Regions from separate parts of the Actinomadura sp. 3N407 genome, predicted to be linked through region 1. Evidence: riboswitches for the same ligand, from Rfam matches in the RefSeq annotation. Region 1 holds a riboswitch; the other holds the start of a gene.
What was found. Region 1 has a riboswitch for ZMP and ZTP ahead of glyA (serine hydroxymethyltransferase). Riboswitches for the same ligand answer to the same signal wherever they lie in the genome.

Region 1 (14,583 bases):
ATGCCGAACGGCGGCGTGCGGCCGGTGGCGCGCGGGCCGCCGGTCAGGGCCTCGTAGACGGTTCGTTGCTCGTCGCTGAGCGAACCGGGCAGCAGCAGAGGGAGCCGGGTCGTGGAGGGACCGGGCGGAGGTCGGTCGTTGACAGGCTCACCGCTCACGGGGTCGATCACTCACCGCACGGTAGGCGGTCGGCCCGGGCCGCTCAAGTCCCGTCCGCTATGTGAAACCCCTGGCACACGCTGACGTAGCGGTCGCGTAACACACGTCGGCGAACCTGGTCGCCGACCGCATCGCAGACGGACGGGCCCCGGCCCGCGAAGGGAACGTTCCAATGCCGTTGCTGCGCATCCGCACCGCGATCGAGGACCGACCCGGCCGCCTGGCCCTGCTCACCGCCGCACTCGGCCGGCGCGGCGCCAACATCCTCGGCCTGTCCGTCCAGATGGACGCCGACGGCGTGGTGGACGAGTTCATCGTGGACGTCCCCCGCGGCGGCGCCGACGCGCGCGACCTCGCCGAAGCACTGGGCGCCGCGGGCGGGACCCGCACGGCCGTGCGGCCCGCCCGCCCGCACGAACTGGTGGACGAACCGACCCGCGCCCTCGTCCTGGCGTCCCGGCTGCGCACCGAGCCGCACGCCGTCCCCGCGGTCCTCGGCGAGCTGCTCCGCGCCGACGAGGCCGCCTGGGCGCCCCCCGGCCGAGACGGGACCGGCCCGGACGCAACAGACGCGTGCGTCCTCACCGTCCCGGTGGGGCGCGGCCGCTCCGTCCGTCTCCGCAGGTTCGGCCTGCCGTTCACCACGACCGAGGCGGCGCGCGCGGACGCGCTGGTCAGGGCCGCGCTGCCCGCCGGACCGCGGCGTCCCGCGTCCCACCGCGTCGTGCTCGGCGACGGCACGCGTGCCGTCGTCCGGCCGATCCGGCCGCGCGACGGCGACGCCGTCCGCGCCCTGCACGAACGCTGCTCGCCCGGCAGCCGCCGGATGCGGTACTTCAGCCCGAAGCCGTACCCGCCGCGGCGGGCGATCGAGCGGTTCTGCGACTCCGCGTACGGCCTCACGCTGGTCGCCGAGGGGCCGGACGGGTCGCTGCTCGCCCTCGCGCACCTCATCCACGTCCTCGACCCGGGCGTCGCCGAAGTCGCGTTCCTGGTCGAGGACGGCTGGCAGGGCCGCGGCCTCGGCCGTGCCCTCGCGGACCTCCTCATCGCGCTGGGCCGGGACCGCGGCGTCGTGGAACTGCGCGCGACGGCGCTGAGCGAGAACGCGCGGATGCGGCGCCTGCTGACCTCGCTCGGCGGCCGGACCCGGCGCACCGCCGACCCCGCCGTCGTGGAGATCCGGCTCCGGCTGGACGGCCGCCCGGCAGGCCCCGGCACGCTGGCAGGATGGCCGGGTGACCGGCATCTATGACGATCCCTGGGCGTACGAGCTGGCGTGCTCGTTCCGTGACGTGCCCGCCGAAGTGGACGTGCTGCTCGGCTGGTGCGCCGAGCACCGCCCGGCCGGGCGGCCCGGGACCGTGCTGGAGCTGGCCGCCGGGCCGGCCGAGCACGCCCGCGAGTTCGCCCGCCGCGGCCTGGCCGCGACCGCGCTCGACCTGAACCCGCAGATGTGCGCCTACGCCGCCCGCGAGGCCGCGCGCGCCGAGGTCGAAGTGGAGGTCGTCCAGGACGACATGACCCGGTTCGATCTGGGCCGCCGGTTCGACCTCATCGTGACGATGCTCGACTCCACGTCGCACCTGATGACCCTGGACGCGTTCGTCGCGCACCTGCGCCGGGCCGCCGCGCACCTGTCCCCCGGCGGCCTCTACATCGTCGAGATGTCCCATCCCCGCGACCGGCTGGGCGACGAGCCGACCGTCAGCACCGGCTGGACGGTCGAGCGCGGCGGTGTCCACGCCAGTGTGCGCTGGGGCGAGCCGGGCGACCGGCTCGACCCGGTGACGCAGATCGCCGACGACCACGTCACGGTGACGATCACCGGGGACGGCGACGTCGTCGCCCCGGGCAACGGCGATGCACGGGTGCTGCGCGACGTCGTCCCCTACCGCTTCTGGACGGCCACCGAACTCGACGCCGCGATCCGCCTGGCCAGCGGCCTGGAGGTGGTGGCGCAGTACGGCGACTTCGGAGCCGGAGCGGACACGGTGGCCCTCACCGACCCCGAAGCCTGGCGCATGATCACGATTCTGCGCGGCGCCTAGGGCGTGGACGTCCAGCCCGGCATCGGATAGGACGCGAGAAACTCCCGGATCTGGGCGGCGACCCTGTCGACGACCGTCTCGTCCCCCTTGGCGGCGGCCTGCACGACCTCGTCGATCCAGGCCGCGACCCGCGGCATCTGCGCCTCCCCCAGCCCGCGGGTGGTGATCGCGGCGGTGCCGAGCCGCAGGCCGGACGGATCGAACGGCTTGCGCGGGTCGAACGGGACCGCGTTGTAGTTCAACTCGATCCCGGCGCGGTCGAGGGCCTGCGCGGCGGGCTTGCCCGCGATGCCCTTGTTCGTCAGGTCGATGAGGATCAGGTGGTTGTCGGTGCCGCCGGAGATCAGGTCGTAGCCGCGTTCCAGGAGCGCCGCCGCGAGGGCCCCGGCGTTCGCGACGATCTGCCGCGCGTACCCGGAGAAGTCCCGCTGCGCGGCCTCCCGCAGCGCGACGGCGATCGCGGCGGTGGTGTGGTTGTGCGGGCCGCCCTGCAGGCCCGGGAACACGGCCTTGTCGATCGCCTTCGCGTGCTCGGCCGTCGACATGATCATGGCGCCGCGCGGTCCGCGCAGCGTCTTGTGCGTGGTCGTGGTGATCACGTCGGCGTGGCCGACCGGGGACGGGTGCGCGCCGCCCGCGATCAGGCCCGCGATGTGCGCGATGTCGGCGGCCAGCACCGCGCCGACCTCACGGGCGATCTCGGCGAACGCCGGGAAGTCGATCGTCCGCGGGATCGCGGTGCCGCCGCACCAGATGAGCTTCGGCCGCTCCTTGAGCGCCAGGTCGCGCACCTTGTCCATGTCGACCCGGCCGGTGTCGGCGCGCACGTCGTACCGGACGGGGTCGAACCATTTGCCGGTGGCCGACACCGACCAGCCGTGCGTGAGGTGGCCGCCCATCGGCAGCGACAGGCCCATCACGGGGTCGCCGGGCTCCAGGAACGCCATGTAGACGGCGAGGTTGGCGGGCGACCCCGAGTACGGCTGGACGTTGGCGTGCTCGACGCCGAACAGTTCCTTCGCGCGGCCGATGGCCAGCAGCTCGATCGGGTCGACGTTCTGCTGGCCCTCGTAGTACCGCTTGCCCGCGTAGCCCTCGGAGTACTTGTTGGTCAGGACGGAGCCGGTGGCCTCAAGGACGGCCGGCGACACGTAGTTCTCCGAGGCGATCAGCCGGATCTTCTCGTACTGGCGGCGGGCCTCGGCCTCCACCAGCCCGGCGACCTCGGGGTCCCGGCCCTGCAGATGGGAAATGGACGTTTCGTGCATCGCGAGCCTCCGCGCTGTTCGCGCCGGGACTTTCGGGCGCCCCGGCGAAGGGGACCCGTACACCCAGGCGCGCGGCGTGCGGACTACTTTCGCTCCCCGGTGGTCGTCTCCACCTTGACTGCGCCAGTCGCGTGGACGCCATCATAGCGAGCCGCCGCCCTCCCGCGCGGCGGCCGCGCCGGGAACGAGACGACGAACAGCCCGCCCAGCAGGAGCAGCGACCCGGCCGCGACCGGCGCCGACATGCGCTCGCCGAGGACGACGATGGCCAGGCCCGCCGCCACCAGCGGCTCGGCGAGGCTGAGCGTCCCGGCGGCCGCCGCCGTCACGCGGCCGAGCCCGGTGACGAAGCACATGTACGCGGCGGCGGTGGCGGCGATACCGAGCCAGGCCACGAGCGCCGCCGACCGGGGAGCCGCGAGGGCCGGCAACTCCGTCAGCGTCCACGGCAGCAGCGCCGATCCCCCGGCGAGCAGCGTCACCGACACGGCGGCGGCCATCCCCACGTCCCGCCCGGTGAGGACCTTGGCCGACACGGTGTAGACGCCGAAGCACGTCCCGGCGACGAGGCTCAGCGCGATCCCGGCGGGATCGGCCTCGACGGCGGAGCCGGGGACCATCAGCAGCGCGACGCCGCCGATCGCGCAGGCCGTCCCCGCCCACCAGCGCCGGCTCAGCCGGGAGCCCAGCACCAGCCGTTCGCAGAGCCCCGTCGACACCGGCGCCAGCCCGAACACGACCGCGGTCGCGACGGCCGCGCCCGTCCGGTCGACCGAACTGAAGAACGCCGCCTGGAACGTACCGGTGGCCGCCGACGCGGCCGCCAGCGGCGCCCAGGTCCGCCGCGAGAGGGCGAGGAACGCCCGCCGGTTCGTCACCAGCACCAGCGCGGCGAGGATCAGGCCACCCGAGAGGATCCGGGCCCCGCCGACCGCCACCGGGCTCGCGGACGACCCGGCCATCACCTGCGCCGGGCCGACCGTCCCCCAGAGCACTCCCGCGGCGAGGACCAGCAGCGTCCCAGATGATTTGTTTCGTCGGTCCATACCCGCAACGCTAAAAGAAAATGCGGATATAGAGCCGCTCAGCCGTCGTTCATACGGCCAGGCAGGCTGTACCCGTTAATCGTTCACCATGGATGCCCGAAACCTGAAATCAGGTGTAGGACGTTCGGCCCTCATGCCGCTCCGCCAACGGAAGTTCGGCCTGCTCCACGGGCTGGACGTAGTCGTAGACGACCGTGGTGCGCACGTCCACGAACTCCTTGCGCCGCGCCAGCCGGTCGAGCACGAAGTCACGCAGATAGGCGGTGCTCGGCACCGCGACGTGAACGAGCAGATCCTCATTGCCCGTCACCACGAACACTCCGATGGCCTCGGGCATCGCGGCCATGCTGTCGCGCGCCGACTCGATCGCCTCGCGCGACTGCGGCCGGATCCGGATCGAGATCAGCGCCTGCACGCCCCGGTCGAGCCGCTCGAAGTCGACGGCGGCGTGGAATCCCGTGATGACGCCACGGGAACGCAGCGCACGCGTCCGCTCCAGCGCCGTGGACGGCGCGATCCCCACCGCCTCCGCCAGCTCCCGATTGGTCTGCCGCCCGTCCCGCTGCAGCCGCCGCAGGATCGCCTGATCGACCGCGTCCATGGTCTCCCCTCTCGAAACGCCGCCCGGACGCCGAACTCTCACGCGCGAAACGCGCCCGGACGCCCCATCCCCCGAAGAATATTCGACCAGGACGCGGAGAGTTCGAACCGCCGCCACAACGCCGCGACGACCCGAACCACCGCGATGATCGCGCAGCGGACCGCAACGCGAGCCGCCTCCAAGGCCCGAAGGAAGAGAAAGTCCGAACAAGCAGGCGATTTCGCCGATGCCGTGGGGCCCGGGATGTCCCGACAATGGGCGGCTCACAGTTTCCGGTGGCGCGGGTCTCCGCCGGACGGGGAGTCGAGGTCGACCTTGAGCGGAGCACATCGCGGGAACGGCGGGCGCCCACGGCGGCGGGTGCGGCGGGCCGCCGCGGTCACGGGCGTGGCGCTCGCGGCCGTGCTCGGCACCTCGGTGTACGCGCTGTCGGAGGCCCAGGGGTGCTCCGGCCCCGTGCTCGGGCTCGACGTCGCGGTCGCCCCGGAGATCGCCGGCGCGGTGTCGGCGGTGGGCGCGGACTTCAACCGGCGGGAGCACCGGGCCGGGGGCGGCTGTGTGCGGGTCACCGTGCGGGCCTCCGGACCTGCGGGGGTGCAGGCGCTGCTGGCGGGACGGATTCCGCGTGACGCGGGCGTCCGGCGGCCGGACGTCTGGGTCCCGGACTCGTCGCTCTGGCTGCGGATGCTCGACCGGCCGCCCGTCGCCGTGGGCGGCGCCCTCGCGCGCTCGCCGCTGGTGGCGGCCCTTCCGCGGGCGGAGGCGGGCCGGGTGAGCGGGTCGTGGGAGGACCTGCTGGGCGCGGCCGTACCGGGATCGGAGGGGTCCCGCTCCTTCCGGCTGACGCCGGCGGACCCCGCCCGGACGGGCGCGGGGATGATGTCGCTGCTGATCGCCCACGAGCTGTACCGGAAGTCGGACGGGTCCTTCGCCACGTTCGCGCGCTCGGTGCGGGGGGCCGCCGCGCCCGATGTGCGGGGGCAGTTCGACGCGTTCGGGAAGGGCGCGGACGGGCGTGTCCCGATCCTGCTGACCCCCGAGCAGGCGGTGTGGGCGCACAACCATGGTGAGCCGCCGATCCCGGCGGAGGCCGTCTATCCCCGTGACGGCACCCTGCACCTCGACTTTCCGCTCACGCTGATCGACGACGGGCCCGCGGGACGGCTGTTCGCGCGGACGCTGCGCACCGACCGGGCCCGGGAGATCTTCCGCTCGCACGGATTCCGGGACCCCGACGGGGAGCCGCCGGCGGTGTTCGCCGAGGCCGACGGGGTGGAGGCGTGGCAGCCGCCGAACCTGCCCGGCCCGGACACCGCGGAGGTCCGGCGGGTCGCGCAGGCGTGGGCGCGGCTGGCGCTGAGCTCACGGATGCTGTCGGTGATCGACGTGTCCGGGTCGATGGCCCTGCCGGTCCCGGGCGCCCGCCTCACCCGCCTTCAGGCGATCGCCCAGGCGTCGCAGCGGGGACTGGCGCTGCAACCCGACGACACCGAACTCGGCCAGTGGGTCTTCTCCACGCGGATGGACGGCGACCGGGACTGGCGGGAGACCGTGCCGATGGGGCCGCTCGGCCGGCGGATCGGCTCGGCGACCCGCCGCCAGCGGATCCTGAGCACCCTCTCCTCGCTGCGCCCGAAGCCGGACGGCGACACCGGCCTGTACGACACGCTGCTGGCCGCGGTCCGGTACATGCGCGAGACCCACAAACCCGAAATGATCAACACGGTGCTGGTGTTCACCGACGGCCGCAACGAGGACCCGGACGGGCCGGCGCTCGCCGCGACGCTGACCGCCCTGCGCAAGGGACGCGACCCGGCCCGGCCCGTCCAGATCATCGTGATCGGGTTCGGCCCGGACGTCGACACCGGTGAACTCGGCAAGATCGCCGAGGCGACCGGCGGCAGCGTCTACACCGCGCAACGCCCGCAGGACATCCTGCGGATCTTCGGCCAGGCCACGGCCCGCCGCCTCTGCGCCCCCGACTGCTGACGCCCGCTGACACGACGGTCCCGGCGGCGTCACTGATCGCCGGTCACCACATGCACGGGCTCCCGCCTGTGATGGCACGGGAGCCCGTTCCCTCGAAGGTCATCGACCGGGACGCAGTGCCCGCCGATGGAGGGCCTCAAGGCCCCAGGGAGGAGGGCACTGCGATGAACACGGCCATGAGGATTACCGCCCCGCGGACTCCAGGGCCCGCTTGACGGCGGCGCGCTTCTCGCGGAGCTTGGCGAGCGCCTCCTCGAGGATGGCCTCGCCGTCCTCGTCGCTGCGCCGCTCCTTCACGTACGCCAGGTGCGTCTTGTACGGCTCGGTCTTCGGCGGGGCCGGAGGGTTCTCCGAGTCCTGGCCGGCGGGGAACCCGCAGCGCGGGCAGTCCCATGTCTCCGGGACCGCGACGTCGGTCGCGAAGCTGGGACGGGTCTCGTGCCGGTTGGCGCAGTAGAACGTCACCCAGACGCGGGGGGCGGCGTCGCCGCGCTCCGCCTCTCCCATCGGACCGGCCCCGACACGGCTGCCCCGAATCGCGTTACCACTACCCACGGAGTTACTCCTCGCTCAGTGTTTCCGCCGCCGCCCGTGCCCTCCAGGACGGCGCGGCGCTCGCATATGCCTGACGGGTCGTTCAGCCGGCGCCGTTGCTCTTGACCAGCAGCCCCAGAACGACGATGGAGGCGAACCAGACCAGGCCGACACCGACGGTCAGCCGGTCGAGGTTGCGCTCCACCACCGACGACCCGCCCAGGGACGTCGAGATGCCGCCGCCGAACATGTCGGACAGTCCGCCGCCCTTGCCTTTGTGCATCAGGACGAGGACCACCATCAGCAGGCTCGACAGCACGAGCACGATGGACGATGCGATGATCACGTTTCTTCAGCGCCTTGTCTTCGTAGTCAGGACGGTGGATCGGGCCGGGCGGTTTACCCGTCAGGTACGAAGGGTACGACGAACAACCCGCTGGTTCGGCAAGAACCCCCAGTTGACACAGAATTGATCAGTTTTGATCAGACGGGGAGATCCCGGTACCGGCAGATTTTGACGAACTCTCCCGGGTCCAGGCTGGCACCACCGACCAAGGCGCCGTCCACGTCGTCCTGTGTCATGAGCTTGGCGACGTTGCCGCCCTTGACCGACCCGCCGTACAGGATACGCACCCGGTCGGCCAGTCCGCCGTCGTACAGCTCGGCGAGCCGCGTTCTGATGGCGGCGCAGACCTCCTGCGCGTCCTGCGGGGTGGCGACCTCGCCGGTGCCGATCGCCCAGACGGGCTCGTAGGCGATCACGGTGCGGCGCACCTGGTCGGCGGGGATCTTCTCCAGCCCGCCGTCCACCTGCGCCAGGACGTGCGCCACGTGCTCGCCGGCCTTGCGGACCTCCAGGCCCTCGCCGACGCACAGGATCGGGGTGAGGTCGGCGGCGAGCGCGGCCTTGGCCTTGGCGTTGACGAGCGCGTCGTCCTCCGCGTGGTACTGGCGGCGCTCGGAGTGCCCCACGACGGCGTAGGCGCAGCCCAGCTTGGCCAGCATCGCGGCGGAGATCTCGCCGGTGTAGGCGCCGGAGGCGTGCTGGGAGACGTCCTGCGCGCCGTACTGGATCCCGAGCTTGTCGGCGTCGACCAGCGTCTGCACCGAGCGGATCGCCGTGAACGGCGGGATCACGGCGATGTCGACGGCGTCGTGGTCGGCCTCCTTGAGCGCGAACGCCATCTTCTGGACGAGCGAGATCGCCTCAAGGTGGTTGTTGTTCATCTTCCAGTTGCCGGCCATCAGCGGCTTGCGGCCGCTCTGCCCGCCGGAAGGGGTCGTGGGGGCCATCGTCAGTCCTCCAGGGCCTGAAGGCCGGGCAGCGTCCTGCCTTCGAGATATTCGAGGCTGGCGCCGCCGCCGGTCGATATGTGGGAGAAGGCGGCCTCGTCGAAGCCGAGCCGCCGCACGGCCGCGGCGGAGTCGCCGCCGCCGACCACGGTGAACGCGCCGGAGTCGATGAGGCCCTGGGCGACGGCGCGGGTGCCGTGCGAATAGGGCTCCATCTCGAACACGCCCATCGGGCCGTTCCAGAACACGGTGCGGGCGTCCGCGAGCCGTGCGGCGAAGAGTTTGCCGGACTCGGGGCCGATGTCCAGGCCGAGCCGGTCGGACGGGATCGCGTCCGCGGCGACCACGCCGTGGTCGGCGTCGGCGGCGAACGCGGTGGCGGCGACGATGTCGACCGGGAGCACGAACTCCACACCGGTCTCCTCGGCCCGCCGCAGGTATTCGCGGACGGTGTCGAGCTGGTCCTCCTCCAGGAGGCTCTCGCCGACCTCGTGCCCCTGGGCCTTGAGGAAGGTGAACACCATGCCGCCGCCGATCAGGATGCGGTCGGCCTTGCCGAGCAGGTTGTCGATCACGCCGAGCTTGTCGGACACCTTGGAGCCGCCGAGAGCGACCGCGTAGGGGCGTTCGACGTCCTCGGTGAGCCGCTTCAGGACCTCGACCTCGGCGGCGATCAGCCCGCCGGCGGCGTGCGGGAGCCGCTCCGGCACGTCGTAGACGGACGCGTGCTTGCGGTGCACGGCACCGAACCCGTCCCCGACGTAGATCTCGGCGAGGACGGCGAGCCGGTCGGCGAACGCGCCGCGGTCGGCGTCGTCCTTGCTGGTCTCGCCCGGCTCGAAGCGCAGGTTCTCCAGCAGCGCGACGCCGCCGTCCGCGAGGCCGTCCACGGCGGCGCGGGCGGAGTCGCCGACGACGTCGAGGGGCTGGAACGCCACGTCCGCGCCGAGCAGCTCACCGAGCCGTCCCGCGACCGGGGCCAGCGAGAACTCGGGCTTGACCTCCCCTTTGGGGCGGCCGAGGTGGGCGCAGACGATGACCTTGGCGCCCCGGGACCGCAGCGCCTCGATCGTCGGCAGGCTCGCCCGTATCCGCCCGTCGTCGGTGATGGTGCCGTCCTGCAGCGGGACGTTCAGATCCGCGCGGACGAGCACGCGCCTGCCGGCGACGTCCAGATCGTCGATGGTGCGCATCGGGATGCGATGTCCTTCCGTACACGGCCGCGCCGCGGCCGCGCGCCTGGTGCGCGGCCACGGCGCCGGAAACCTGCAGAGTCACCCCCTGGGGGCGGGCCCCCGGACCCCGGGCTCCGCCCGAAGAGCGGTTTAGAGCTGCGAGCCGACGAGCTTGACGAGGTCGACGAGGCGGTTGGAGTAGCCCCACTCGTTGTCGTACCAGCCGACGACCTTCACCTGGTCGCCGATGACCTTGGTCAGCCCGGCGTCGAAGATGCAGGACGCCGGGTCGGTGACGATGTCGCTGGAGACGATCGGGTCCTCGGTGTAGGTGAGGTAGCCCTTCAGCGGGCCCTCGGCGGCGGCCTTGAACGCCTCGTTGACCTCCTCGGCCGTGACCTCGCGGGACAGCGTCGCGGTGAGGTCGGTGGCGGAGCCGGTCGGCACCGGGACGCGCAGCGCGTAGCCGTCCAGCTTGCCCTTCAGCTCCGGCAGCACCAGGCCGATGGCCTTGGCGGCGCCGGTGGAGGTCGGGACGACGTTGACCGCGGCGGCGCGGGCGCGGCGCAGGTCCTTGTGCGGCGCGTCCTGCAGGTTCTGGTCCTGCGTGTAGGCGTGGATCGTCGTCATCAGGCCCTTCTCGATGACGAAGCTGTCGTGCAGCACCTTCGCCAGCGGGGCCAGGCAGTTCGTGGTGCAGGACGCGTTGGAGATCACCGTGTGGCCGGCCGGGTCGTACTTGTCCTCGTTGACGCCGAGGACGACCGTGAGGTCCTCGTTCTTGGCCGGCGCGGAGATGATCACCTTCTTGGCGCCGTTGTCGGCGTGCACCTTGGCCTTGGTGGCGTCGGTGAAGAAGCCGGTGGACTCAACGACGATGTCGACACCGACGTCGCTCCACTTGAGGTCGGCGGGGTCGCGCTCCTCGAACGCCTTGATGGCCTTGCCGCCGACGACGATCTCGTCCGCGGTGGCGCGCACGTCCTCGGGAAGGCGGCCGAGGATGCTGTCGTACTTGAGCAAATGGGCGAGCGTGGCGTTGTCGGTCAGGTCGTTGACCGCCACGATCTCGATGTCGGCCCCGGATGCCTTCACAGCGCGGTAGAAGTTGCGGCCGATCCGGCCGAAACCGTTGATGCCTACTCGGATGGTCACGGAACGGCTCTCCTCGCACGTCGATAGCGCCCGGTGTCAGCCGGACTGTTAACTACGGTCGATCTGGGGAACTCCCCCAACCCCCGACCCTATCCAATGACCGGCGAGTAGCCCGACACCGCCGGTGTGGGAAATCCGGGGGTGAGCCCGCCTCCCCCGGGCGGGGGATCGTCCCTTTCCGTTCCCGGTCACGGCGTTCCGGCGATCATCACTAGACTTCCCGTCCATGCGCCGCGGGTGGTTCGTCCTTGTCCTGACCGGAATGCTCGCGTGCCTGTTCACCGCCCCGGCGGCCGGGCTGGAGCGCGCCGAGCCGGCGAGCCGCGCCGACCACATCGCCGCCCAGTTGCGCCGCGACCCCGTCTACGTCACCGACCACACCCCGCGTGTGCTGCCGCCGGACGCCGCCGCGCGGATCAGGGCGTCCGTCGCCCGGCTGGGCGTCCCGGTCTACGTGGCGGTGACGCCCACCGTCACCCTCGGGCTGGGGAACCCCGGCGACTCGCTCATCGCGCTCCTGCGCGACCGGCTGCGCGAGGACGGGATCTACCTCGTGGTGTCCCCGTCGACGTCCAGCGGCGAAGTGCGCCAGTTCGGCGGAGCCCGGCGCCTCCCGGTCGACGACGCCTGGCAGGCCACGAGCCGGGAACTCCCCTCCGACGCGACCGCCCCCGAGAAGGTCGAGCGGTTCGTCGACATCGCGTTGTCGGGCCACGCGAAGGAACGCGCCGACGACCCGCGCCCGAGACCCAAGTCGGAGCTCCGCAAGGCCTTGGACGCCGACGACGCCGCGGAACGGCGGGCCGCGTACGTGGAGTGGGGGACGTTCGGCGGAGGCACGGCGCTCAGCGGACTGCCGATCCTCGCCCTGCTGATCCACCGCCGCACCCGCCGGACGAAACCGCCGCAGAGGAAGAAGAAGCAGCCGAAGGGACGCCGATGAGACGAACAGGCGCCCTGGCGCTCCTCGCCGCACTCGCCCTCACCGCGTGGCCGGCCGGGTCCGCGGCCGCCGACGGCCCTCCGCACGCCGACGACCGCCTGGTCCGGGTCGCGGCCGCCCTCGCCGAGGACCCTCTGTTCGTCGACCCCGACGTCGGCGGCGCCCTCGACGGGACCGAACGCGGCCGGGTCCGCCAGGCCATCGGCGAGACCGCCGGGCGGCTGGGTGTGCCCGCCTACGTCGTCGTCCTCCCGAACCTGACCGACTCGGAGTCCCAGGGCCGCAACGAGGCGTTCCTGTTCGCGCTGCATGAGCGGGCGCGGCGGGACGGGCTCTACGTGATGGTCAATTCGCACGGCCGCATGGACTCCGAGGCGTTCCGGGTGCCGCGCCGGTACCGGTACTCCTCCCTGGACGAGGACGAGCCGGGCAGTTCGAACCCGGCCGACCACGACCGCCCGTTCGACGGGCTCGCCGACCGGATCGTCCAGCGGCTCAACGGCTACGCCACGGCGCCGTCGGCGTCCCCCGGCATGCCGACGCTGTACTCCACCCCGGACCCGTTCGGGGAGGAGCACCAGTTCACATCGCCCGACCCCGAGGTCCAGGCCCCGTTCCTCACCGGCCTCCTCCTCGTCGGGCCGGTCGGTGCCGCGCTGCTGTACTGGACCGGCCTCGGCGTCCTCGCCCTCCTGGGCCACAGGGGCCCATCCACCCGGGACCGGAAGAGGGTACTGAGGCACAACTGGACCGGGACCAAGCCCAGCATGCGCCGGCTGCGCCGCCAGGGCGCCAAGGAACTGGAACGGCTCCGCCGCCTGCTCACTGCGACCGAGGCCGGACACGGACGCCCCTACGCCGTCTCCGCCTACGACGCCGCCCAGATCCTCTACGACGACGCCAAGGACGACGTGGACCGTGCCATCGACCTGGTCGGCGCGATCGTCCTGGCCCGCCAGGGACGCCTCGCACTCATCCGGGACATCGCGTCCCCGCCCGTCCCCTGCGTGGTGAACCCCCTGCACGGCGAGTCCACCGTGCGCAGGCGCCTCGCGAAGCTCGACCACAAAGTCCTTCCCAAACCGTGCCCGGTGTGCGAGGCCTGCAATGAATTCGACAAGCGGTCCGGGCTCACCCAGCAACACCTGCTCAAGGTCCCGGGCCCGGACGGCCACCGCCCCCACACCGCGATCCCCGGCGTGTGGCGGGACGCGGCGTGGGGCGCCACCGGCAAGAACTTCCTTCCCCGCGTGATGAGGTACCTCGGTGTTGACTGAACCGTCCCCCGGCGAACGGCTGGCCACCGCCCTCCGCCGCTCCCCGATCTACGTCGACCCGTCGATGGCGTCCGCACTCCCCCAGCAGGAACGGCGCAAGCTCCTCGCCAAGTTCAAGAAGGCACCGGCGCCCGTGTTCGTCGTCCTGGTCCCCATCGTCAAGGGCGGCACGTGGACGGAGGCCGAGCAGCTCGCGACCGTCGTCCACGACCGGCTCGGCCGCGACGGCATCTTCATCACCTTCGACGACGACACCGACGACCTGGCCGCGCGCGAGTGGGGCGGCGAGTACCAGGCCCGCGACGCCGCCTGGGCGGTCACCCTGGACCGCGCCATGGACGACGCGCCGCTCGCGGCCAGGCTGTCCCGCATCACCGACCTGATCATCTCGGGCACCGGCTCCCAGGAGTACGACCGCGTCTCCGCCGAGATCAACCAGCGCGCCAAGGAACGCCGGGAGAGGGACGGCGCCCCCGGAGCCGAGGACGACGGCGACCTCGCACTCCCCCTGGGCGCGGCCGGGGCGGCCGTGGCCGGTGTCGCGGGCTTCCTGCTGTGGCGCCGCCGCCGCATGACGTCCGTCCGCCGCGAGGGCAGCGCCCTGCTGATGCCCCGCACGGTGTTCGCCACCGCGAACCGCGCCGGCGAGGACCAGCTCCGCGAGCAGGCGTCCCACGAGGTCATCACGTTCGGCGAACTGCTGGACGAGAGCGGCGTCCCCGCCGCGAACGAAAAGGCCCGCACCCTGATGGCCACCGCCCTGGACGCCTACCAGGCTGCCGGCAAGACCCTCGACGCGGCGCGCGGCGTCCCCGACCTCGCCGGCGTCCTCGTCCTGCTGGACCAGGGCCGCGACGCCCTCGCCTCCGCCAAGGCCGTCGCGAACGGCGAACCGGAGATCCCCCCGATGCCCCTCTGCTTCTTCAACCCCCTCCACGGGGACGCCGCCACGAAGCTCGACTGGCGCCCCGTCGGTTCCCGCAAACGCCTCCGCGTCCAGACCTGCCGCCCCTGCGCCCGCACGGCCCGCAACAAGCAGACCCCCGACGTCCTCATGGAACGCCGCGACGGCCGCGACCTCCCGTATTACGA
Region 2 (14,583 bases), on a different contig from region 1:
GATCTTCTTCCTGTCCCGGCGGACGTCCAGGCCGAGGACGCGGGCGGCGCCGGAGTCGAAGGGCGTCAACGTGGACAGGATGTTGACCAGCGTGGTCTTCCCGGCGCCGTTGGGCCCGAGGAGCGCATGGATGCCCGGCGGGAGGGTCAGGTCGAGGCCCTTCAGCACCTCGGTGTCCCCGAAGCCCTTGGTGAGCCCGTCGAGCTCGATGAGAGGATCTGCGTATCGCATACACTGATTATGTCATACACAGTTTATTTCATACGCAGTACGTCGAGGGGCGGCCGTCAGGAGCGGAGTGAGAACATCAGGAACGTGACCGACACGACCGAGACCGGCCTACCGCGACCCCTCGCGATCGCCTGGGGCATGCAGGAAGCCCCGCAGCGCGGGCCGGCCCGCGGGCTGAGTCACGCGCGGATCGTCGCCGCCGCCATCGAGATCGCCGACGCCGAAGGACTCGGCGCCGTGACCATGCAGGCGGTGGCGAAGTCGCTGGACTTCACCAGCATGTCGCTCTACCGGTACGTCTCCAGCAAGGAAGACCTCCTGCGCCTCATGCAAGACGCCGCGGTGTCCTCCACCGAGGAGATCGAACTGCCGGACGACTGGCGCGCGGCACTGAGAACCTGGGCGGGCAAGATCCGGGACGCCTACCGCGCCCATCCCTGGGTGCTCGAGATCCCGCGCGGGCAGATGGCCGTCCTGATGCCCGCCACGGTGCGCGCCGCCGACATCGGGCTCGCGGCGCTGTCGGGCCTCGGCCTCGCCGACGACGAGAAGATCGCCGCCATCCTGCTCATCTCCCAGCACGTCGCCGCCATGGTGGAACTGGAGATGTCCCTCGCCGACGAGGGCGGGGTCGCCATCACCCCGGACGGGGTGGACAAGCTGCGCGAGGCCATCACCGCCGACCGCTTCCCGCACCTCGCCCCCATCATGGCGGCCGGAGGCTACGTCACCGGCGACGAGCCGGCGACCGAACCGGGCGTGGACGCCGAATACGAGTTCGGCCTCGACATGCTCATCGCCGGCCTCGAATCCCTTGAACAACGACGTCACCCGAAATAGACGAAACCGCCCCCCGAGGGCGACACACTGTGGCTGGACGAGCCGACTCGTCTGGTGTGACGACACGAGCGAGCCCCGGACCCACACCGGTCCGGGGCTCGTTCTCGGGAGTACTAGATGAGGCCGAGTTTGCGGACGGCGTCGCGTTCCTCCGCCAGCTCGTTGACCGATGCATCGATGCGGGTGCGGGAGAAGTCGTTGATGTCCAGGCCCTGGACGATCTCCCACTTGCCGTCCTTCGCGGTGACCGGGAGGGACGAGATGAGGCCCTCGGGGACGCCGTAGGAACCGTCCGACACGACCGCCATGGACGTCCAGTCGCCGTCGGCGGTGCCGTTGACCCAGGTGTGCACGTGGTCGATGGCGGCGGACGCGGCCGACGCCGCCGACGACGCGCCGCGCGCCTCGATGATCGCGGCGCCGCGCTTGGCGACGGTCGGGATGAAGTCGTTCTCCAGCCAGGTCTGGTCGTTCACCGTCTCGGCGGCGTTCTTGCCGGCGATCTCGGCGTGGAAGATGTCGGGGTACTGGGTGGCGGAGTGGTTGCCCCAGATCGTCAGCTTGCGGATGTCGGCGACGGAGACGCCCGCCTTCTTGGAGAGCTGGGCGAGGGCGCGGTTGTGGTCGAGGCGCGTCATCGCGGTGAAGCGGTCGGCCGGGACGTCCGGCGCGTGCCGCTGGGCGATCAGCGCGTTGGTGTTGGCCGGGTTGCCGACCACCAGGACCTTGATGTCGCCGGCGGCGCCCGCGTTGATCGCCTCGCCCTGCGGCTTGAAGATGCCGCCGTTGGCCTCCAGCAGGTCGCCGCGCTCCATGCCCTTCGTCCGCGGCCGGGCCCCGACCAGCAGCGCCACGTTCGCGCCTTCGAACGCCCCGGTCGCGTCGTCGAAGATGTCGATGCCGGACAGCAGCGGGAACGCGCAGTCGTCCAGTTCCATCGCGGTGCCCTCGGCGGCCTTCACCGCCTGCGGAATCTCCAGCAGCCGCAGGCGTACGGGTACGTCCGGGCCCAGGAGGTGCCCGGACGCGATGCGGAACAGCAGCGCGTAGCCGATCTGGCCCGCGGCGCCGGTAATGGTAACGGTGACTGGGGTGCGAGTCATGCGTCCTTCTCCTGCTGTGACCTGACGGGCTCAGGCGGCCATCCTTCGAACCCGACCGCCCGAGAGTCCGCCGCCGCACGGATTCTCTCGCCGTCGAGATATTTCCGTGGCTCAGGCTATCGCGCGTCCCCCGCCCGTCTCCCGCCAGGTGCGCCACCCGGCATGGCGAACGTCCCCGAGCACGCGGAAGGCCGCCCCGGACGTGTCCGAGGCGGCCCTCATCCCCGCGTGCGGGGGGACCACGGAACTGAGACCCCGCCGACGACGCGGGAGGGATCAACCCCAGCGGGGAGCGTTCAAGCGAACACTAACCGTTGATCTTCTTCTGCAGGTTGGTGTCGAGGGCTTCGAGGAATTCCTGCGTGGTCAGGAAGGGCGTGCTGGCCCCGACGAGGAGGGCCAGGTCCTTGGTCATCTGGCCGGCTTCGACCGTCTCGATGCAGACCTTCTCCAGGGAGCGCGCGAAGTCGGTCACCTCGGGCTGGCCGTCGAGCTTGCCGCGGTGTTCGAGGCCGCGGGTCCAGGCGAAGATCGACGCGATCGGGTTGGTCGACGTCGGCTTGCCCTGCTGGTGCTGCCGGTAGTGCCGGGTCACCGTGCCGTGCGCGGCCTCGGCCTCGACGGTGCGGCCGTCGGGGGTCATGAGGACGGACGTCATGAGGCCGAGGGAGCCGAAGCCCTGCGCGAGGGTGTCGGACTGGACGTCGCCGTCGTAGTTCTTGGCGGCCCAGACGAACCCGCCCTCCCACTTCAGCGCGGCCGCGACCATGTCGTCGATGAGCCGGTGCTCGTAGCTGAGCCCCTTGGACTCGAAGTCGGCCTTGAACTCGGACTCGTAGATCTCTTGGAAGAGGTCCTTGAACCGGCCGTCGTAGGCCTTGAGGATCGTGTTCTTCGTCGACATGTACAGCGGCATCCCGCGCTCCAGCGCGTACCGCATCGTCGCCCGCGCGAAGTCGCGGATCGAGTCGTCGTAGTTGTACATGCCCATGGCGACGCCGCCGCCGGTGAACTTGGCGACCTCCATCTCGAGGGGCTCGCCGCCGTCCTCGGGGGTGTAGGTGAGCATCACCGTGCCCGGGCCGGGGACCACGAAGTCGGTGGCCTTGTACTGGTCGCCGTGCGCGTGGCGGCCGATGATGATCGGCTTGGTCCAGCCGGGGACGAGCCGGGGGATGTTGGAGCAGATGATCGGCTCACGGAACACCACGCCGCCCAGGATGTTGCGGATCGTCCCGTTCGGGGACCGCCACATCTTCTTCAGGCCGAACTCCTCGACGCGCGCCTCGTCGGGGGTGATGGTCGCGCACTTGACGCCGACGCCGTGCTCTCGGATCGCGTGGGCGGCGTCGATCGTGACCTGGTCGTCCGTGGCGTCACGGTGTTCCATTCCCAGGTCGTAGTACTTCAGGTCCACATCGAGGTAAGGCAGGATCAGCTGGTCCTTGATGAATTTCCAGATGATCCGCGTCATTTCGTCGCCGTCGAGTTCGACGACCGGGCCCGCTACTTTGATCTTGGGCATGCTGCTGCTGTCCCTTTCCTACACCTGGCCAGCGGTGAGCCCTCGCGTCCTCGGTGGGCGTGGCGGTGTCGGGCCGCCGGGACACCCCGGACGAAAGGGACTCGGTCCTTGTAAGGCTCAACTGGCAAGGCTAGCCGAGGCGCTCAGGAGGTCTAGACCTGGCCCGGGCCTTCCGGCGGTCCATGACCGGTCTCACCTGGGACGACGCGTCCGCCCGGCGGACCGGCCCGGCGTCCGGCGATGAGAAGCTTCACACCGCGCACCACCAGGGCGAGCAGGATCAGCACGCCGAAGGCGCCCGCGAGGACGAGCCCGGTCTTGTTCATCGGAGGGACGCTCAGCGACACGAACGCGACCATTTCGCCGAGGATCACGAGCGTCCAGCAGTCGATGGACCTGCTGCGGACGGCGAGCGGGCCGAGCTGGGACTCCGGCAGCAGGAGCCGCGCGAGCGCGCCGATGAGCAGCGCGGCCGCCATCAGGCCGGATCCCTTGCGGAAGTAGTTGAAGGCGCAGAGCGTGAGGCCGGCGCCGACACCGCTGAGCACGATCAGGTAGGGCAGCTGCGCGAGCCAGTGCGGCGCGGCCCCTCTTCCGCGCGGCGCCCTGCGCCGCCGCCGGTGCACCTGGGTGCTCATGGTCCGTCCTCCAGCCCCCGCCCGCCGCCATTCAAAGGACGAGCTCCGCTCGGCTCATTTCACGGTATAGGCATTCGGGTCCCGGCACGACTCGACCGGTGGACCTCTCGCCGGGGACGGTGTTCGTCCGCGGCCGCACATCGCGGTGATCATCCGCAGGTCCGGGGACGTCCGGCTTGTCGGACGAGACGGAAAAGTGGGTGGGACGAGAGGGGCCGGGGGGATGCCGGAGAGGCCCGAATCCCCTGCGCCATCGGTGCTACTCGCCAGTAGGAGGGTGTGACGGTGACGCGCCCGGGTAACCCGGCAGACAGGGGTCGCTAACTAGCTGGGAGGACTGCCGTGGAGGGGCCGTTCATGCGGATCGAGGACAGCGGGCTGGTGGTGCCGCTGCGCCCCGACGTTACGACGGTCGGGAGAGGGAGAGGAGTCGACATCCGCCTCGACGACCCGAGTGTGTCCCGATTGCACGCAGAGATCGTCCGACGCGGTCCGTACGTCTACGTGGTGGACATGGGCCTGTCCCGCAATGGGACCCGAGTCAACGGCAGGCCGATCGCCCGCCGTGTCCTGGAGGACGGTGACGTCGTCAGCTTCGGCACGGCGCGCTGCCGGATGGGGGGCATCCCCCGTGAGGAGGTCGACCCGGACGTCGAACTGCGGCGTGCCGTCGCACCCGAGCTCACCCGCCGCGAGGTCGACGTGCTGACCTCGCTCTGCCGTCCCGCACTGTCGGACGAGGCGTTCGTGGCCCCCGCCACGGCACGCGACATCGCCGGCGAACTGGTGGTGACGGAGGCGGCCGTCAAGCAGCATCTGCTGCGCCTCTACCAGAAGTTCCGGATTCCCGAGGGCGCCAACCGGCGCACGCGGCTCGCCAACGAGGTCATCGCCATGGGCCTCGTCCGGCCGCTGCCGCCGGTGCACGTCCCGCAGGGCCGCCCACCGATGGACGGGCGGGTCCCCGGGGTCCGGGGCACGGCCGAGACCCGCAGGGCGGGAGCGGGACACGGCCACGTCAACGGCCCGAACCGCGCGGCGCCGAGCGCGGCGGGACGGAGGGCGAGCTGAGGTGAACCTGCGGTCGCCCTCTCCGGCAGCGCGACATGAGGGCGATCGCTGAACCGGCCCGTACGGGGCCGCGCAAGTGACGGCGCGGCTCCGTTCGGCGCAGGAGCGGTATCCGCGCAGGCCGCCACCGGGGTGCTGGTGGCGGCCTCCGCATGTCGGGCGGCTCGCGGGTCGGGGCGGTTCGCGGGTCAGGCGAGCCGTTGCTCGGCGGCCTCCACGACATTCGCGAGCAGCATCGCGCGGGTCATCGGGCCGACACCGCCCGGGTTCGGCGCGACCCAGCCGGCGACGTCGCGGACGTCGGCGGCGACGTCCCCGGCGAGCTTGCCGTCCACACGGGACACGCCGACGTCCAGGACGGCGGCGCCGGGCTTGACCATGCCGCCGGTGATGAGGCCGGGAACCCCGGCGGCGGCCACGACGATGTCGGCCTTGCGGGTGTGCTCCGCCAGGTCGCGGGTCGCGGTGTGGCAGAGGGTGACGGTCGCGTTCTCGGTGCGGCGGGTCAGCAGGAGGCCGAGCGAACGCCCGACGGTGATGCCGCGGCCGACGACGGTGACCTCGGCGCCCTTGATCGGAACGTCGAAGCGGCGCAGCAGCTCGATGATGCCCTTCGGCGTGCACGGCAGCGGGCCGGGCTGCATGAGGACGAGCCGCCCGAGGTTCGTCGGGTGCAGGCCGTCGGCGTCCTTGGACGGGTCGATGCGTTCCAGCACGCGCTGCTCGTCCAGGCCCTTCGGCAGCGGAAGCTGGACGATGTAGCCGGTGCAGGCGGGGTCGGCGTTCAGTTCGGCGACGGCGCGCTCCACGTCGTCCTGGGCGGCGGTGGCGGGCAGGTCGCGGCGGATGCTCTCGATGCCGACCTCGGCGCAGTCACGGTGCTTCATGTTGACGTAGGAGTGGCTGCCGGGGTCGTCGCCGACGAGGACCGTGCCGAGACCGACGGTCACGCCGCGGTCGCGGAGCGCCTCGACGCGTCCCTTGAGGTTCGAGCGGATCTCGGCGGCCGTGGCCTTGCCGTCCAGAATCTGTGCCGTCATGCGTACCTCCGCGTGGTCTCGCCAGGGCCCGGGCCCGGCTCCAGAGCCCGGCCGCGATGGGGTCCCGTCCACCCAGGCGCGCGGTGTCCGGACTGTCGTTCGCTCCCCGGTGGTGATCCACCTTGACCGCGCCAGTCGCGTGAAAGACCCATGGTAACCGGCCCGCCCGCGGCCGAGTGGCACGCGGAAACCGGCGCCAGGTGGCTCTGCCGGGTGCCGTCCCCGCGCTTCCAGCGCGATCCGCACGAGTCATGGCACGCGTCACGAACGGTCCGAGCGGCGCGGCTCCCACTGAGCGCTCGGTCTCCGGGGGGTTCAGTCCTCGGAGGAGCCCTGCCGCCAGGCGATCAGGCGGTCGGTGCCGTGCCAGCCGAGCTGGGCGGCGAGGACCGCCGCGAGGAAGGCGGCGATCAGGCCGATCATCTGCCGCGACTCCATCAGCAGCGTGTCCGCCCGGTAGACCACGCTCAGCATGAGCGTCAACAGCACATCCATCGCGCCAGCCTTTCAACAATGGAACAGCCGCGCAGGGGTCAAGAAGCGGTCATGAGGCGCGGCCAGGCCGAGGCTACCCGCACGAAACCGTGAAGTCGCAGCCTCAAACCCGGTGCGGCGGTGTTCTCCGCCACACCGGGCCCACACCCGATCAGCGGCCGGTCAGTGGAAGAAGTGGCGGACACCGGTGAAATAAAGGCTGATCCCGGCCTTCTCCGCGGCGGCGATCACCTTGTCGTCGTTCACGGACCCGCCGGGTTCGACGACCGCCCGCACGCCCGCCTCGGCCAGCACCTCAAGGCCGTCCGGGAACGGGAAGAACGCGTCGGACGCGCCCACGGCGGACGCGGCGCGCTCCGCTCCGGCCCGAGCGACCGCGAGCTTGGCGGAGTCGACCCGGTTGACCTGGCCCATGCCGACGCCGACGGTGGCGCCGTCCGCGGCCAGCAGGATCGCGTTGGACTTCACCGAGCGGACGGCTCGCCACGCGAACGCCAGGTCGGCGAGCGTGCCCTCGTCCGCGGCGGCGCCGGCCTTCAGCTCCCAGGTGGACGGGTCGTCACCGCCGGCGTCCACGCGGTCGACCTCCTGCAGCAGGACTCCGCCGTCGATCCGCCGGTACTCGGCCGCGTTCGCGGGGCCCTGCGGGCAGCGCAGCAGCCGGATGTTCTTCTTGCGGGTCAGGACCTCCAGGGCGCCGTCCTCGAACGCGGGCGCGACCAGGACCTCGGTGAAGATCTCCGCGACCTGCTCGGCCATCGCGACGGTGACCGGCCGGTTCACCGCGATCACGCCGCCGAACGCCGACAGCGGGTCGCAGGCGTGCGCCCTGCGGTGCGCCTCGGCGACGTCCGCGCCGACCGCGATGCCGCACGGGTTGGCGTGCTTGATGATCGCGACGGCGGGTTCGGTGAAGTCGTGGGCGGCGCGGCGGGCGGCGTCCGCGTCCACGTAGTTGTTGTAGGACATCTCCTTGCCGTGGAGCTGCTCCGCCCCGGCCAGGCCGCCGCCGGAGGCGTCGGTGTGAGGCCGGGGGCGGGCCCCCGTCAGGGGGCTGGAAAGATACAGCGCGGCGCGCTGGTGGGGGTTCTCGCCGTAGCGGAGGACGTTCGCGCGCTCCCACGTCACGCCGATGAAGTCGGGCCACTGCGCTTCGGCGGCCGTCTCGTCCGGCGCGTAACTGCTCGCGAACCACGACGCCACCGCCACGTCGTAGGACGCGGTGTGCGCGAAGGCGCGCGCGGCTAGGCGGCGCCGCTCCTCCAGCGTGAAACCGCCGCCCTTCACGGCGTCCAGGACGGTCCCGTAGGCGGACGGGTCGACGATGACGGAGACGCTCGCGTGGTTCTTCGCGGCGGCGCGGACCATCGTCGGGCCGCCGATGTCGATCTGCTCGACGCACTCGTCCGGCTCGGCGCCCGAGTCGACCGTGTCGGCGAACGGGTACAGGTTCGCCACGACGAGGTCGAACGGCTCGACGGCCAGGTCGTCCAGCTGCTGGAGGTGGTCCGCCTTGCGGCGGTCGGCGAGCAGGCCCGCGTGCACCTTCGGGTGCAGGGTCTTGACCCGGCCGTCCAGGCATTCCGGGAACCCGGTGAGTTTCTCCACCCTCATCACCGGGACACCGGCGGAGGAGATCCGCCCCGCCGTCGACCCGGTCGAGACGATCTCCACGCCCGCCTCGTGCAGGCCCCGGGCCAGCTCCTCCAGCCCGGTCTTGTCGTACACGCTGATCAGTGCGCGCTTAATCGCCACCCGACTCACCGGCCGAGCTCCCCTCTTGATCGGACGAACCGCCGCCGAGCGAGCCGCCGCCGGACGGATCACTGTCAGACGGACCTCTGTCAGACGGATCACTACAGGTCCTGCACTTCATCGAGACCCGCCTGCCGCGCACGGTCCAGCCGTCGCGGGCCAGCCGTCCGACGACGTCGACCAGGAGCCGGCGCTCCACCCGCTTGATCCGCTCGTGCAGGGAGTCCTCGTCGTCATGCCAGCCCACGGGAACGGTCTCCTGGGCGATGACGGGTCCGGTGTCCACGCCTTCGTCGACGAAGTGAACCGTACAGCCCGTCACCTTCACCCCGTACGCCAGGGCGTCCCGTACGGCGTGCGCGCCGGGGAACGACGGCAGCAGCGCCGGGTGGGTGTTGACCGTCCGGCCACCGAACGCCGCCAGGAAACACGGCCCGAGGATCTTCATGAACCCGGCGGAGACCACCAGGTCCGGCTCGTACTTCGCGACCGCCTCGGTCAGCGCCGCGTCCCAGTCGCCCCGAGAAGGGAAATCGGGGACGCAAACGGTGAAAGTGGGCAGACCGGACCGTTCGGCGCGAGCGGTTCCGCCGGTATCGGGACGGTCCGCCCCCACGGCCACCACTTTCGCCCCGTAGGCTGGATCCGCGCACGCGTCGAGCAGCGCTTGTAGGTTGGTCCCCGCGCCGGAGACGAGGACGACGAGCCGGGCGGACACCATGACTCCCTGGTGGACGGCGGGGTTGTGCTCGGGCCACCACGAAGCCTATCGGGCCGGTTCGGCGCACCTTGAAAGCAGACCACGCGGAGAACGGACCACGCGGACATCCGCCCCAGGCCAGGAGGAACGAACGTGAGCGAGCAGCCGGGCCCTCCGGCCCAGCCCGAAGACCGCCCCGACGGGCGGCCGGCGGGGCGGCCGCCCGCGGGACCGCCCAAGTCGCGGCAGACCGGCTGGCGGGCCCTGTGGCTCGGCGGCATCGCGCTGCTGACCGCGGTCTTCTTCTACCCGCTGGGCCTCGTCCTGGGCGTCGCGGCGCTCGTCGTGGGCATCCGGGCCCGCCGGGCCGCGCGCCGCGGAGGAGACCCCGCCCCCGGCGCCGTCCCCGGCATCGTGCTCGGCTCGATCGGCCTGGTGTTCTCGGTGCTGTCGGTCTCTCTGACGATGTTCCTTTGGTCGGAGCTGAGCGGCTACCAGAACTGCCTCAGCACGTCCAACACCGGCACCGACAAGCAGGCCTGCCGGGACGAGTACTACCCCAAGATCGAGGACAAGCTCGGCCTGCCGCGGGGCAGCATGGACCAGTACGGCGACCTGCTCTAGCCGCCCTGCTCACCTTGCCCTAGTCGTCCCGCTCGAACTCTTCGCGCTCTTCGCGCAGGACGTAGATCGCGCCGCCGCGGTTCTCGGTACGCCCGGGGTCCTCGCGAGGGAGCGGGACGGACGGCTCCCCGGGCCGCGGCTCGTCCACCGGGCCAGGCGGGCCGGCCGGGTCGTCAAGGTCGGCCGGGTCGTCCATGAGGTGGCCTTCGACGACGACCGTGCCGTCGCTCGGCGGCGGGGCCGGCTTCCGCTCGGGCCGCTCTTCGGCCAGGTCCGGCAGCGGATCCGCCTTCCGGCGGGCGGGACGGCGCGGCGTGAGGACGGGATCGGCCTCCTCGAACTCCAGCGGATCGGGCGCGTACGGGGCCCTGGGCGCGGGCCGGGGCTCGCTCTGATAGTCGTCGGGGACGGGCGCGGACAAGGGCAAGGGCGCCGGAGCCCGCCGCGCACCCGCACGCCCCTTCGTGCTTTCCTTCGCGCGCTCCTTCTGCCGTTTCCTGGGACGTCTCCCGGGTTTGGACGCCGCGCGGACAGGGCGGCGCAGGATCATCGTGTTCGCCGCCCAGGCCGCGATCGCCGCGGAGATGCCGACCTCAAGCGCCGCCAGCAGCCCGACCTGCCAGGCCGAGGGACCCACGGTCGCCATCCGCCCCCCGCCGAGCGGCCCGCCCGACAGTGCGCTCAGCAGCGCCACCACGGCGCCGGTGAGCGCCCCGGACACGAAACCCCACATCGGTGCCCCCTCCGACACCGGTGCGGGCAGTGAGCGGATCGTGAGGACGCCGCCCACCGCGCCGGCGACGAACGGCGCGGCCAGCGCGAGCAACGAGATCGCGGGCGCCGGGCCGGGGTCGGGCAGCGCCGCGAGCGGCGGGAACGCCGGGACGGCGTCCAGGAACACCCCGGTCGGCGACACGCTCGTCCCGGCGCCGACGGAGAAGCCCGGCCCGACCGCGTACGCCATCCCCCAGATCACCGCGTTCGGCAGGAACGCCAGTTCCACCAGCAGCAGGAGCACACCGCCGACGACACCGGGGGCGAGAAGGTCGTACAGGTGGTCGGCGTCCGGCATGTTCACGGCGAGCGACGCGCCCACCAGCAGCGCCCCCGACGCCAGCAGCACGGCCAGCGACCCCGCCACGCCGATCACCAGCGACCGCGGTCGGTCGGGCAGCAGCCGCAGCAGCGCGCCGAGCCCGGACCGGACCCGCTCCCCCCGCGCCTGCGCCGCCACCTGCGCCGCGACGACGGCCCGCGCGGCGCCCAGCCCGCCCGCGATGACCGCGACGAGGAACCCCCCGAGGAGCGCCTGCCACGCCGACGGCCGGACCTGCGGGGACGCCGCCGCCAGCGCGAGCAGCCCGGCCAGCCCGGCGTACGGGGCGGCCAGCGCGACCGCGACGTGCACGACCGCCTTCCGTGGACGATGCGGCAGCCCGGCGGCCCGGATCATCCATCCACCGCCGCGATACAGCAGGGCCCCCGGCAGGACCAGCACACCGAGCGGCAGCAGCCCCACCCGTCCCTGCCCGTACGAGAAGCCCGCGTGATGGGAGACGAGCCAGAAGTTGACGGCCGTCCGGAACACCCCGGACAGGCCGTCGCCGAGCGCCGTCTTGGGCGCGGCGATCCACCCGATCAGCGTGACGGTGGTGAGCACGGCGAGCCCGATCCCGATGCACCACAGCGCCGCCACGAGCCCCGTCACGTACAGCGGCCTGGCCGCCGATGGCGCCGGTTGCCCGTCCTGTTTGCGCTGGTCTTGCTTGCGCTGGTCCTGTTTGCGCTGGGGCCCGTCCCGCTCCGGACGCCGCGGCGCCCGTCCCGCCGCGCCTCCCGACGCCTCGGGGACCGCACGCCGTCCAGGGCTCGCTTCGCTCACGCGCTACATGCTGGCACCACGCCCGCCCCCCAGAGGCCCCCTAGCCCGGCGTGTCGCCTTTGTCGTCCCCCTGGAGAGTCGCACGCGCCGCCGCCCCCGGAGCCACGCCGCGATTCAACGGATGTTCGTGGCCGCCGCACGCGAAAGACGCCCGGGCCGGGGCCGGCTCGGGCGTCTTTCGGCGGAACGGTGGGATCAGAGGTTCTTCATGATCTCCCGCATGAGGACGGCGGTCTCGCTGGGGGTCTTGCCGACGCGGACACCGACCTTCTCCAGGGCCTCCTTCTTCGCCTGCGCGGTACCGGCGGAACCGGACACGATCGCGCCCGCGTGACCCATGGTCTTGCCCTCGGGGGCGGTGAACCCGGCGACGTAGCCGACGACCGGCTTGGTCACGTTCTGCTCGATGTAGGCGGCGGCGCGCTCCTCCGCGTCACCGCCGATCTCGCCGATCATGACGATGGCGTCGGTGTCCGGGTCGTCCTGGAACGCCTTGAGGGCGTCGATGTGGGTCGTCCCGATGACGGGGTCGCCGCCGATGCCGACGCAGGTGGAGAAGCCGACGTCGCGCAGCTCGTACATCATCTGGTAGGTCAGCGTGCCCGACTTCGACACGAGGCCGATGCGGCCGGGCGTGGTGATGTCGGCCGGGATGATGCCCGCGTTCGACCGGCCGGGAGACGCGATGCCGGGGCAGTTCGGCCCGACGATCCGCGTCCTGCCGCCCTTCTTCTCGGCGTACGCCCAGAAGAAGGCGGTGTCGTGGACGGGGATGCCCTCGGTGATCACGACGCAGAGGGGGATCTCGGCGTCGATCGCCTCGACGACGGCGTCCTTGGTGAACTTCGGCGGGACGAACACGACCGACACGTCCGCGCCGGTCTGCTCCATCGCCTCCTTGACGGTGCCGAGGACCGGGAGGGTCGTGCCGTCGAAGTCGACGGTCTGCCCGGCCTTGCGGGCGTTCACGCCCCCGACCACACGGGCGCCGGACGCGAGCATCCGGCGGCCGTGCTTGGTGCCCTCGGAACCCGTGATCCCCTGGATGATGATCTTGCTGTTCTCAGTGAGCCAGATGGCCATCGCTCATGCACCTGCCGCGAGTTCCGCGGCACGCTTGGCCGCGTCGTCCATGGTGTCGACCTGCTGTACGCCGTTCAGCGCCGCGTCGCTCAGGATCTTGCGCCCGAGGTCGGCGTTGTTGCCGTCCAGCCGGACGACGAGGGGGCGGTTGACGGCCTCGCCGCGCTCGGCCAGCAGCTGGTAGGCCGACACGATGCCGTTTGCGACGGCGTCGCACGCCGTGATGCCGCCGAAGACGTTCACGAAGACGGACCTCACGTCGTCGTCCGACAGGACGATCTCCAGCCCGTTCGCCATCACCTCGGCGGACGCGCCACCGCCGATGTCGAGGAAGTTGGCGGGCTTCTGCCCCCCGAACTGCTCACCCGCGTAGGCGACCACGTCCAGTGTGGACATGACGAGCCCGGCGCCGTTGCCGATGATTCCGACGCTGCCGTCGAGCTTGACGTAGTTGAGGTCCTTGGCCTTCGCCGCCGCCTCCAGCGGGTCGGCGGCGCCCTTGTCCTCGAGCTGCTCGTGGTCCTGGCGGAACGCCGCGTTGTCGTCCAGCGTGACCTTGCCGTCGAGGGCCTTCACCTGGCCGTCGGCGGTGAGGATCATCGGGTTCACCTCGACGAGGGAGGCGTCCTCGTCGGTGAACACGGCCCAGAGGCGCTCGATGAGCTCTGCGGCGCCGGCGAGGGCCTCCTGCGGAAGCCGGCCCTGCTCGGCGATCTCCCTGGCCTTGGCCCGGTCCACGCCGTCCAGCGGCGAGATCGGCACCAGCGCCAGCCGGTCGTGCGGCACCTCCTCGATCTCCACGCCGCCCTCGACGGAGCAGATGGTCAGGAAGGTGCGGTTGGCGCGGTCGAGCAGGAACGAGAAGTAGTACTCCTGCGCGATCGCGCTTCCCTCCTCGATCAGGACCTTGTGGACCGTGTGGCCCTTGATGTCCATGCCGAGGATCTGGCCGGCGAGCACTTGCGCCTCGTCGGCCGAGTCGGCCAGCTTCACGCCGCCGGCCTTGCCGCGGCCCCCGGTCTTCACCTGGGCCTTGACCACGACCTTCGAGCTTCCCGCGGCGAACAGCTCCGCCGCGATGGCCCGGGCTTCCTGGGGAGTATGGGCGACCTTGCCGGTGGGCACCGGTACCCCGTACTCGGCGAAGAGTTCCTTCGCCTGATGTTCGAACAGGTCCACGAGGCGTCCTTAAACGGATCGACAGCCGAATGACCACACGAGTGGGGGTTACACGGGAGTCCGTGCGGCCGGCACTCTGCGGTCCGCTCCGTCGATGCAGCCTAGTCAACCCGCCATCATGGTGATGCCGTCGGGTCCAGATGTCCGCGAGTGTCACCAAAAATGAAGGTGTGCTCATCCTCCAGGAGGGCACGAGTGGCTCGTGAGGAGGATGAACCAATTGACTTAGTTTGATGTACTTATTTCGTCTTCGGTGGCCAGCCGAACGGAAGATGCGGTAGGGGGCGAACGTATGGCGATGGCGGAGGAACGGGACACGACCGTCGCGCCCCTCGTCCCCGCCGAACCCCTCCCCACCGAAACCCTCCCTGCCGAGCCCCTCCGCGCCGAGACCGTCCCCGCCGAGCCCTTTCCCGC

Region 2: another riboswitch for ZMP and ZTP. It lies ahead of ACTWPP_RS15780 (bifunctional methylenetetrahydrofolate dehydrogenase/methenyltetrahydrofolate cyclohydrolase); the one in region 1 lies ahead of glyA (serine hydroxymethyltransferase).

The regions. Positions count from the first base shown of each region.
Region 1 is NZ_JBQQBP010000018.1:50,477-65,059, reverse strand. It holds gene ACTWPP_RS34940 (carboxymuconolactone decarboxylase family protein) at 1-170, opposite strand, end outside; gene ACTWPP_RS34935 (GNAT family N-acetyltransferase) at 332-1,414, shown strand; gene ACTWPP_RS34930 (class I SAM-dependent methyltransferase) at 1,398-2,210, shown strand; gene glyA (serine hydroxymethyltransferase) at 2,207-3,478, opposite strand; ZMP/ZTP riboswitch at 3,533-3,619, opposite strand; partial or broken gene ACTWPP_RS34920 (DMT family transporter) at 3,724-4,524, opposite strand; gene ACTWPP_RS34915 (Lrp/AsnC family transcriptional regulator) at 4,634-5,125, opposite strand; gene ACTWPP_RS34910 (substrate-binding and VWA domain-containing protein) at 5,441-7,114, shown strand; gene ACTWPP_RS34905 (RNA polymerase-binding protein RbpA) at 7,298-7,669, opposite strand; gene secG (preprotein translocase subunit SecG) at 7,752-7,994, opposite strand; gene tpiA (triose-phosphate isomerase) at 8,132-8,941, opposite strand; gene ACTWPP_RS34890 (phosphoglycerate kinase) at 8,944-10,134, opposite strand; gene gap (type I glyceraldehyde-3-phosphate dehydrogenase) at 10,267-11,271, opposite strand; gene ACTWPP_RS34880 (hypothetical protein) at 11,498-12,214, shown strand; gene ACTWPP_RS34875 (hypothetical protein) at 12,211-13,491, shown strand; gene ACTWPP_RS34870 (hypothetical protein) at 13,481-14,583, shown strand, end outside.
Region 2 is NZ_JBQQBP010000005.1:461,440-476,022, reverse strand. It holds gene ACTWPP_RS15810 (ATP-binding cassette domain-containing protein) at 1-231, opposite strand, end outside; gene ACTWPP_RS15805 (TetR/AcrR family transcriptional regulator) at 316-1,071, shown strand; gene ACTWPP_RS15800 (malate dehydrogenase) at 1,185-2,174, opposite strand; gene ACTWPP_RS15795 (NADP-dependent isocitrate dehydrogenase) at 2,482-3,699, opposite strand; gene ACTWPP_RS15790 (DUF3017 domain-containing protein) at 3,852-4,337, opposite strand; gene ACTWPP_RS15785 (FHA domain-containing protein) at 4,680-5,408, shown strand; gene ACTWPP_RS15780 (bifunctional methylenetetrahydrofolate dehydrogenase/methenyltetrahydrofolate cyclohydrolase) at 5,597-6,448, opposite strand; ZMP/ZTP riboswitch at 6,512-6,597, opposite strand; gene ACTWPP_RS15775 (hypothetical protein) at 6,764-6,943, opposite strand; gene purH (bifunctional phosphoribosylaminoimidazolecarboxamide formyltransferase/IMP cyclohydrolase) at 7,106-8,707, opposite strand; gene purN (phosphoribosylglycinamide formyltransferase) at 8,688-9,419, opposite strand; gene ACTWPP_RS15760 (hypothetical protein) at 9,552-10,022, shown strand; gene ACTWPP_RS15755 (cell division protein PerM) at 10,042-11,904, opposite strand; gene sucD (succinate--CoA ligase subunit alpha) at 12,100-12,987, opposite strand; gene sucC (ADP-forming succinate--CoA ligase subunit beta) at 12,991-14,166, opposite strand; gene ACTWPP_RS15740 (glycoside hydrolase family 15 protein) at 14,465-14,583, shown strand, end outside.